3 regions of the Streptomyces sp. NPDC007164 genome follow, and region 3 is predicted to be linked to each of the others. Evidence: riboswitches for the same ligand, from Rfam matches in the RefSeq annotation. Region 3 holds a riboswitch; each other region holds the start of a gene.
The links. Region 3 has a riboswitch for cobalamin ahead of cobN (cobaltochelatase subunit CobN). Riboswitches for the same ligand answer to the same signal wherever they lie in the genome.
Positions count from the first base shown of each region.

Region 1: linked by a shared signal. The riboswitch ahead of ABZ622_RS32625 (prenyltransferase/squalene oxidase repeat-containing protein) and the one ahead of cobN (cobaltochelatase subunit CobN) in region 3 are both predicted to bind cobalamin.
Region 2: linked by a shared signal. The riboswitch ahead of metE (5-methyltetrahydropteroyltriglutamate--homocysteine S-methyltransferase) and the one ahead of cobN (cobaltochelatase subunit CobN) in region 3 are both predicted to bind cobalamin.

Region 1 covers NZ_JBEYFB010000039.1:30,470-33,721, reverse strand. The annotation lists gene ABZ622_RS32630 (SCO2322 family protein) at 1-582, opposite strand, end outside; gene ABZ622_RS32625 (prenyltransferase/squalene oxidase repeat-containing protein) at 579-1,853, opposite strand; cobalamin riboswitch at 1,963-2,098, opposite strand; gene ABZ622_RS32620 (MBL fold metallo-hydrolase) at 2,270-3,252, opposite strand, start outside.
Region 2 covers NZ_JBEYFB010000028.1:7,948-11,199, forward strand. The annotation lists gene ABZ622_RS28180 (CbtA family protein) at 1-52, opposite strand, end outside; gene ABZ622_RS28185 (CbtB-domain containing protein) at 80-295, opposite strand; adenosylcobalamin (AdoCbl) riboswitch at 299-446, opposite strand; gene ABZ622_RS28190 (histidine phosphatase family protein) at 556-1,155, shown strand; cobalamin riboswitch at 1,270-1,486, shown strand; gene metE (5-methyltetrahydropteroyltriglutamate--homocysteine S-methyltransferase) at 1,648-3,252, shown strand, end outside.
Region 3 covers NZ_JBEYFB010000021.1:83,489-86,740, forward strand. The annotation lists gene cobN (cobaltochelatase subunit CobN) at 1-1,459, opposite strand, end outside; cobalamin riboswitch at 1,530-1,679, opposite strand; gene cobG (precorrin-3B synthase) at 1,726-3,054, shown strand; gene ABZ622_RS24730 (precorrin-8X methylmutase) at 3,136-3,252, shown strand, end outside.

The sequences.
Region 1 (3,252 bases), on a different contig from region 3:
GGCGGAGGCGGCCGAGTCGGGCGTGCCGTTCCCGTTCCCGTTCCCGCTGCCGTCCCCGCTGCCGTTTCCGTCGCCGGAGACCTGTTCGCCGCAGCCCGAGCCCGGGTATCCGGCGATGGCGCAGAGCATCGCGTCGCTGCTGTAGCGCAGCGGCTTCGCCACCGAGGCGAGTGCCTCCGCGGCGCTCGCGTCCGGTCCGACCCGTGCGCACGCGGTGCGCGGCGCGGGCGGTGTCTCACCGGCCGGGGCGTCCGCCGCCGTGCCCGGGTCGATGACGAGTGCGATCCGCTTGGTGCCGTCCTGGGCCGGGGTGTCCGCGCAGATCTTCGTGAAGTCGGCCGCGCGGCGCGGCTTCGCCGAGTCCTGGGAGTCCTCGCTGACCGAGAACCGGAAGCCCTGCACCGCCCCGTCGTCCGGCCGGACCAGCGACGGGCCCTGGGTGGCGTACGTCCAGCCGGATCCGGAACCCTCCCAGAACGACCAGTACCGGTACCCGGCCGCCTGGGCCGGTCCCGCGCCGAGCACGGCCAGGACGGCGCCCAGGACCACCAGCAGCGCGGTGGTCCGTCCCACGCGCCTCACGGCTGCCTGCTCTTCCGGCGACCGCTGGTCAGGAAGAACGCGATGGCCGCGAGGACGAGGCCGATGCCGATGTACCACCACACGCCCCCGATCACGTCGTCGCCGCTGTGGACCTGGTCCTTCTCCGTGGCCTCGTACCCGGTGTCGGCGGACGGGTCGGGCGTCACGACGGCGGCGGGCGCGGGGCCGGCCGCGTTGAGCCGGGCGACGAGGTCGACGCCGCCGAAGTCCCGGGCGTTGTTGCCGGTCGCGTGGGCGGCCAGGATCAGCTGGGCGTAGGCGGCGGGGCCGCTCTGGGCGGCCCAGTCCGCGGAGTTCTTCTTCAGCCAGTCGACGGCTCCGGCCGCCTTGTCCTGGTGGCCGGCCGCGGAGAGCGCGACGACCGCGTCCGCGGTGTTGCCGAAGTCGGGCTGCGGGGTGGTGTCGGTGGCACCGGGCATCGGCGCCAGGTTCAGGTGACCGCTGCCGGCGAGGGCGTCGGTGAGGTAGTGGGCGCCGTTCTGCGCGGCCTGCTCGGGCGTGAGCCCGGAACCGGGCCGGCAGGTGGGTGCCTTGCCCGCGGCGTTGTTCCCGACTGCCAGGGCCTTGCCCATCGTGCCGAGCACGGCGGCCGCGGTGGCGTCCGCGTTCGCGGCGAGCCCGCCCTTCTTGTCGGGCTGGTACGCGAAGGCGCCGCCGTCCTTGCCGCCGCACGGGATGGCGAGGGCGAGCAGCGGGTCGTAGGGGGTCTTGCCACCGGGGGTCGTGATGTCCGTGAGCCGCTGCCCCTGACGGGCGAGGGCGCCGATCACCAGAGAGGTGGAGTTGGCGTCACTGGGCGCACCCGCGGTGTAGCCCCAGCCGCCGTCCTCGTTCTGTACGGACTTCAGCCAGCGCACCGAGTTGTTCACGGTCTCGCGGTGCCCGCCGACCTCGACCAGCGCCTGGGCGGCGGCCGCGGTGGCATTGGTGTCCCGCACCGTCTTGGCGTCGCACGGCTTGGCGGTATCGGGCCGGTACGCGGCGTAGGAGCCGTCGGCGCACTGCTGACCGATCAGCCAGTCCACCGACTTCGCGGCCGGGGTGACCCCTTCGAGCCGCTGCGCGAGGAAGGCCAGCGACTGCCGCCACACACCGTCGTAGGTGGGGTCCTTCGTGCCGTACAGCCCGGACGGCAGCGCGACGGAAGGCGAGGGCGAGGGGGACGGCGCTGCCACCGCGACCGGCGCAGCGGCCGCGCAGAGCACGGCGGCGGTGGCGGCGAGCGTTGCTGCGCTGCGACGTACGGTCATGGCGGGCGGGGCCTCTCCTGCGGGGTGAACCGGGCACAGGCACGCTCAGGCACCAGGCTCCGACCTCGTGTACCTCGACGGTGCCGACCACCGGGGGATCCGGTGGTCCGAGCCGGTCACGACCGCGGACAGGGCATTCCGACTCACCGCCTGCGAAGACGGTTCACGGCTGCGTGGTCAGTGCCGGATTCGCACCGGCTTCCCCCTGAACGGGCATGATGACGACCCGCACACTCTACCGGGCGGCACCGACCGGGCTCCGGGCCGGGAGGAGCGCCCCGGACGTGTCACTACTCACGTACGCGTCACCACACACGTACGCGTCACCACACGCCCCGCGACGTACGTCACGCACCCAGCGACGCGCATCACACCCATCGCTCATCACTCATCGCTCATCACTCATCGCTCATCACTCACACCGCGACATACGTCACCGGCTCGCTCCCCGGCACCGCCTCCGCGCGCCCGAGCTTCACCAGCCGCCGCAGATGCGCCTCCGCCTCCGAGACGGCGATGTTCCGGGAGCCGTGCGGGATCTGCTCCCAGGGCCGGTTCCACTCCATCCGCACGGCCAGCTCCCACGGCGTCAGCGGCTCCGCCAGCAGCCCGAGCAGCCCGGTCAGCCGCTCCTCGTGATGCCCGAGGAGCTCCCGTACGCGTCCCGCCGCATCGGTGAAGGCGTACTGATGGGCGGGCAGCACCTCGGCGGCCCCGAGCCTGCCGATGCGCTCCAGCGAGTCGAGGTAGTCGCCGAGAGGATCGGTGACCGTGGCGTCGTCCGGGTCCTCGTACAGCCCGATGTGCGGACTGATCCCCGGCAGCAGATGGTCTCCCGAGAAGAGCCGCCCCCGCCCCGGCAGATTGCCCGGGTGCTCCTCCTCCAGGTGCAGGCACACATGCCCCGGCGTGTGCCCCGGCGTCCAGATCGCCCGCAGCCTGCGCCCCGCCAGGTCGAGCAGCTCACCGGGCACGATCTCCCGGTCCGGGAGCGCGGCACGCAGCCCCGGCAGCGTCCGCATCCTGCCCCCGTCGGCCGCGGCGGCCCGCAACGGCGCGAGGTGCTCCTCGGGCGCTCCGACCGCGGTGAGCTTGGCCGCGAGATACGTCAGCCACCTGCCGGGTTGGGACTCCCGGGTACGGCGCACGATCGCGGTGTCCGCCGCATGCATGGCGATCCAGGCCCCGGATGCCTCGCGCACCTGCCCGGACAGCCCGTGGTGGTCGGGATGGTGGTGGGTGATGACCACACCGTGGATGTCGGCCATCTCCGTACCGATGGCGGTGAGGCCGGCCCCGAGAGTGTCCCAGGCCTCGGGATCGTCCCACCCGGTGTCGATCAGCACCGGACCCCGATCGGTGTCCAGGACGTGCACGAGGGTGTGGCCGAGCGGATTGT
Region 2 (3,252 bases), on a different contig from region 3:
GGCCGGCCAGCATGCCGCGGACGAGCAGGGCTCTGACAGATATGGAGTTCATGAGGTTTCCCCAGGATCGGACGGTACGTCAGTGGCAGGGGAAACCGAGGAGGTGGCGGCCGTCGTGGACCCACTCGTGGACACCTTCGCCGGAGATGACCGCGGTGGCGCCCTGCTCGGCGCCGACGAAGTACAGCAGTACGAGCATGAGGATGCCGAAGAAGACCGCCCAGGGGGCGATGGCCTTCAGGGAGATGGGGGTGATCGCCGGAATGGCGGTGGCGGGGGCAGCAGTCTGTGCCATGACAGAACCTCCTGGGGAACACGCGTCCCGATCGTGGTGCCTGAGACGTGGGTGCTGGGTCTGACTTCCCGCACAGGTGCGGGTTCACAGTGGCGCGACCGTGCCGGATTCTCACCGGACTTCCGTCACACCTACGTCATGTTCGCCGTGACCATACCGCTTGGGGACAAGTGCCGCCATGGTGCCGGTGACCGGGCCCGACCGGTCGGATGCCATGGTGGGCGCACCAAGGGGCCGGAGTTCAGGGAGTTGACCGGGTCATGACGGTTCAGGTGATGTTGATCTCACCGGCGATCAACGCCGCGCTGCGCGAGGCCCGTTTCGACGGTGACGCGCCACTGGACGCGGCAGGAATCCGCCGAGCGGGGGCCGTCGCGGCAGGGGTGCCCGACGCCGACCGGTATCTGCGCGGGCCGTCCGGACGATGCGCCGGGACGGCCGACGCGCTGGGGCTGCGGGCCGGGCCCGAACCGGCCGTCCGCGACTGGGACATGGGCCGGTGGAGCGGCCGGCGGCTGGCGGCGGTGAGCGCGGCCGAGCCGGCGGCTGTTTCGGCCTGGCTGACCGACCCTTCGGCGGCTCCGCACGGCGGCGAGTCCCTGCTCGAACTCCGCGCCCGGACCGGACGCTGGCTGGCGGCGCTGGAATCAGCCGAGGACGGCGGGGGCCGCCGCGTGCTGGCGGTCGTCGAGCCGGCGGTGGTCCGGGCGGTGGTCGTCGGGGCACTCGCACTGCCGGTGGAGGCGTTCTGGCGGCTGGACGTCGCCCCGCTGACACTGACCGCGCTCAGCGGCCGTTCCGGCCGGTGGAACCTGCGGTGCGGGCAGCAGTTGTCCCCCGCGCCCGGCCCCGCCGTCTGATCCGGCCGATCCGGTCCGCTCCGATACGGCCGGCCGGCCCGCCGATGCCATCCTGCCCGCCTTGCCGATCCTGCCGATCCGAATTCACTGTCCAGGATCCGGAGCGGACCCCCTATGGTGGTGGGTGCAGCTGGTTCGCCCTGTCAGTCAGGCAGGCGCGTCGCAAGAGGGAACCCGGTGGGAATCCGGGACTGCCCCGCAGCGGTGAGTGGGAACGACCGCCGTCATCGAGCACTGGACCCGACGGGTCCGGGAAGCGACGGCCAGTAGGTGTCTCGTACGCGAGACGCGCCCGCGAGTCCGAAGACCTGCCACTGCCCGTGCGCGTCGGACGCGCACGGTGATCCCGGTGACCTCGTGGGCGGGTCGGCGTACATATCGGGCAGGTCACGCGCGTCGGCACGACGCCGCGGATCCGCCCGGTCCGTCATCCCTTCGCGCCTGCGATCCGTCCCGGGGTCGCACCAGGACACGCTCGCGAAGGAGAGTCACGTGACCACCGAGTCCGCAGCCGCGGCAGCCCGGGCCACCGTGTACGGCTACCCCCGCCAAGGGGGCGACCGGGAGCTGAAGAAGGCCGTCGAGGGGTACTGGAAGGGCCGCGTCACCGCCGCCGCCCTCCGGGAGACCGCCGAGGAACTGCGCCGCGCCAACTGGCAACGGCTCGCCGAGGACGGCATCCACGAGGTCCCGACCGGCGATTTCTCGTACTACGACCATGTGCTGGACACCAGCGTGATGGTCGGTGCCGTGCCCGTCCGGCACCGTGAAGCCGTCGCGACCGACGCGCTGGACGGCTATTTCGCGATGGCGCGCGGTACGCAGGACGTGGCGCCCCTCGAAATGACCAAATGGTTCGACACGAATTACCACTACCTGGTGCCGGAGCTCGGCCCCGACACCGTCTTCGCCGCCGACTCCACCAAGCAGGTCCAGGAGTTCGGGGAGGCGCTGGCGCTCGGGCACGACGCCAGGCCGGTGCTGGTGGGTCCGGTGACCTATCTGCTGCTGGCCAAGCCCGCTCCCGGTGTCGCCGCCGACTTCGAACCGCTGACCCTGCTCGACCGGCTGCTGCCGGTGTACGCCGAGGTGCTGGCCGATCTGCGTGCGGCCGGTGCCCGGTGGGTTCAGCTCGACGAGCCCGCGCTGGTGCAGGACCGTTCCCCCGCGGAGCTGAACGCCGTCGCCCGCGCCTACCGCGATCTCGGTGCGCTCGCCGACCGGCCGCGGCTTCTGGTCGCCTCGTACTTCGACCGGCTCGGTGACGCACTCGCCGTACTGGCGAAGTCTCCGGTCGAGGGTCTCGCGATGGACTTCACCGGTCCGGCAGCCGCCAATCTGCGGGATCTCGCCGGGGTCGGCGGTCTGCCGGGCAGGCGGCTGGTCGCCGGGGTCGTCGACGGCCGCAACGTGTGGATCAACGACCTCCAGCAGTCCCTGGCCACCCTCGGCACCCTGCTCGGTCTGGCCGGACGGGTCGATGTGGCGGCCTCCTGCTCACTGCTGCATGTGCCCCTCGACCTGGCCGCCGAGCGCGACATCGACCCACAGGTGGGGCGCTGGCTGGCCTTCGCCCGGCAGAAGTCGGCCGAGATCGCCACCCTCGCCAGGGGGCTCGCCCGGGGCACCGCCTCGATCGCCGCCGAACTCGCCGCCAACCGGGCCGATCTGGCTTCCCGGGCAGGCTCCGCGATCACCCATGATCCGGCGGTACGGGCCCGCACCGCGGCCGTCACGGAGGCCGACGCGCGCCGTGAACTGCCCTATCCGCAGCGGGCGGTGGCCCAGCGCGACCGCCTCCGGCTTCCGCCGCTGCCGACGACCACGATCGGGTCGTTCCCGCAGACGCCCCAACTGCGCACCGCACGAGCCGATCTGACGGCAGGACACATCGACGCGGCCGCGTACGACAAACGCATCGAGGCCGAGATCCAGGAAGTGATCACCTTCCAGGAGGCGGCGGGCATCGATGTACTGGTGCACGGCGAGCCGGAACGCAACGACATGGTGCAGTACTTCGCCGAGCGGCTCACCGGCTGCCTCACCACCCGGCACGGCTGGGTCCAGTCGTACGGCACTCGGTATGTGCGGCCGCCG
Region 3 (3,252 bases):
CGTGGTAGATCGCGATCGGGTTCTCGCCGAAGCCGCGCGGCGGCTGGATGAGGATGAGCAGATTGCCCCGGCGCAGGGCGGCGAGCACGATGTCGCCGTCCGGGTTGCTCGACCGGTCCACGAACATCTCGCCCGGGGCGGGGCCCCAGTGCCGCTCGACGGCCTCGCGGAGCTCGGCCGGGAGGGTCGCGTACCAGCGCCGGTAGTCGGCGGCGGGGATACGGACCGGGTTGCGGGCCAACTGCTCCTCGGTGAGCCATTCCTGGTCGTGGCCGCCGGCCTCGATCAGTGCCCGGATCAGCTCGTCGCCGTCGCCCGAGACCAGGCCGGGGACCTCCTCCGTACCGAAGTCGTATCCCTGGTCTCGGAGTCGGCGCAGCAGGGCGACGGCACTGGCCGGGGTGTCGAGGCCGACGGCGTTGCCGATGCGGGAGTGCTTGGTCGGGTAGGCGGACAGCACCAGTGCGATCCGCTTCTCGGCGGCCGGGATGTGGCGCAGCCGGGCGTGGCGCACGGCGATCCCGGCGACGCGGGCGGCGCGCTCGGTGTCGGCGACGTACGCGGGCAGGCCGTCCTCGTCGATCTCCTTGAAGGAGAACGGCACGGTGATCAGGCGGCCGTCGAACTCGGGGACCGCGATCTGGCTGGCGGCGTCGAGCGGGGAGACGCCCTCGTCATTGTCCTCCCAGTCGGTGCGCGATCCGGTGAGGCAGAGCGCCTGGAGGATGGGGACGTCGAGGTTGCTGAGGACGCCCGCGTCCCAGGACTCGTCGTCGCCGCCCGCCGACGCCTCGGCCGGCCGGGTGCCGCCGGCGGCGAGGACGGTGGTGACGATGGCGTCGGCGGCGCGCAGCGCGTCGATCAGCTCGGGCTCGGGGGTGCGCAGCGAGGCGACGTACAGCGGCAGCGCGCGGGCACCGGCGTCCTCGACGGCGCCGCACAGGGCGTCCACGAACGCGGTGTTGCCGCTCATGTGATGGGCGCGGTAGTAGAGCACGGCGACGACCGGGCCGTCGGTGCGGCGGGCGGTGCGCTCCAGCGGGCCCCAGGAGGGTGCCGGGGCGGGCGGTGCGAATCCGTGGCCGGTGAGCAGGACGGTGTCGGAGAGGAAACGGGCGAGCTGGTCCAGGTTGGCGGGGCCGCCGTGGGCCAGGTAGGCGTGGGCCTCGGCGGCGATGCCGATGGGGACCGTGGAGGCGGCCATCAGCTGGGCGTCGGGGGCCTGTTCGCCGGTGAGGACGACGACGGGGCGTCCGGTGGCGAGGACTTGGTCGAGGCCGTCCTGCCAGGCGCGTACGCCACCGAGGAGACGTACGACGACCAGGTCGACGCCGTCGAGGAGCTGCGGGAGGTCCTGGAGCGGGAGCCGGGAGGGGTTGGCGTAGCGGTAGGAGACCGGGCCGTCCGAGGCGCGGGCACTGAGCAGGTCGGTGTCGGACGTCGACAGGAGCAGGATCATGCGGCGTCGGGCCTTCCTCGGGGTGTCCACGCCCCGGGCGGTGTCGGAATGGAGTCTCCCCAGCTCGACGGAGTCGAGCGGCGGGGAAGGGAGTTCCTGACTCGCCCGGCCGGGGCCGGGTTCACAGTGGCGGGACCGTGCCGGAATCGCACCGGACTTCCTCCCCTGTCGCCGTCTGTGGCGACGACGTGCCGGATGGCCCGTCAATAGGCATAGTAAGGGCCGGTCACCGATGGAGGACATACGGTTCTGTTCAGATGGTCGGTATGCTCGCCGCCATGCCCCCACCTGCCACTTCGCCTTCGCTGCCCGCAGACTCGTCTGCCCGGGACCGCGGTGACGCCTGCCCCGGCACGCTGCGGCTGCACCGGGCGGACGACGGCGCTCTGGCCCGCGTCCGGGTGCCCGGTGGTCTGCTGACCGCGGTGCAGGCGGATGCCCTCGGTGTGGTGGCGGAGAGACTGGGCGATGGTGAGTTGCATCTCACTTCGCGAGGCAATGTGCAGTTGCGCGGGCTGAGCCCCGACTGCGGTGGCGAACTGGCCGACCGGCTGGGCGAGGCGGGACTGCTGCCCTCCGCCCGCCACGAGCGGATACGCAACGTCGTGGCGTCGCCGCTCTCGGGGCTCGACGGCGAAGGAGCGGCGGACGTCGGAGCGTGGCTCCGGGCGCTGGACGCGCTGCTGTGCGCGGGCGAGCGGACGGCCGGGCTCTCCGGCAGGTTCTTGTTCGTGCTCGACGACGGCCGCGGCGATGTGGACGCGCTGGGCGGCGATGTGACGCTGCTGGCGCAGGACGGCGGAGTGGCGCTGCTTCGGATCGGCACGGCCCGGACCGTGGTGCGGATACCCGGTGCGCAGGCGCCGCGGGCCGCCCTCATGGCTGCGGAGACTTTCCTGGAGCGGGCGTCCGGCACCGGTGCCTGGCGGGTGTCGGACCTGCCCGGTGGCGCCGGCTCCCTTCTCGACGAGGTCGTACGGCGGTTGCGGGAGGCGGATCCCGGCACCGCCGCCACCGAGGTCCGTGACTGTCCGCGCGGCTCGGACGGCCCCGCCCCCGGCATGGTGACCGGCCCGCACGACCGGGCGGCGTTGTCCGTCGGCATCCCTCTGGGGCGGATCACCCCGGCGCAGTGGCGGTCGCTGACGGACACGGCCCGGCAGCGGGGACGTGGTGAATTGCGGCTGACCCCGTGGCGCGGGGTCGTCGTACCGGGGGTGGAGCGGCGGCGGGCTGCGGGGCTGCTGGACGAACTGGGGGCCGCCGGCCTCGTCGTCGGACCCGACTCCCCCTGGACCGGGGTGGGTGCCTGTATCGGCCGGCCCGGCTGCGCGAAATCGCTGGCCGATGTGCGGGCCCGGGCGGCGGCCGTGGTGGGGCCCGTGGGCCTGCTGCCGGTGTACTGGTCCGGGTGCGAACGCCGGTGCGGCCATCCCCGCGGCGAGTGGGTCGATGTGGTCGCCGTCCCCGGCGGACACCGGATCTCCGTCGTTCGGGGCGAGGAGCGGGGCGCACCGGTGAGCGTCCCCAGCCCCCCCGACAGCCCTGGCGGACTCGCCGAAGCGGTGGCTTCGGCCCGCGGCACGCGCGGCTGATTCCGTACGCGCGGCTCCCCTGTACTCGCAGTACCTGCTGTACCCGACCGTTGCACGCCCGAGGAAGAAAGCGAAAGCACTGTGCACCAGTACGAGAAGGACGGACCGGCGATCTATCGCCAGTCCTTCGCCACGATCCGCGCGGAGGCCGATCTCGCGGGCCTGCCCGCCGATGTGAGCCAGGTCGCGGTCCGCATG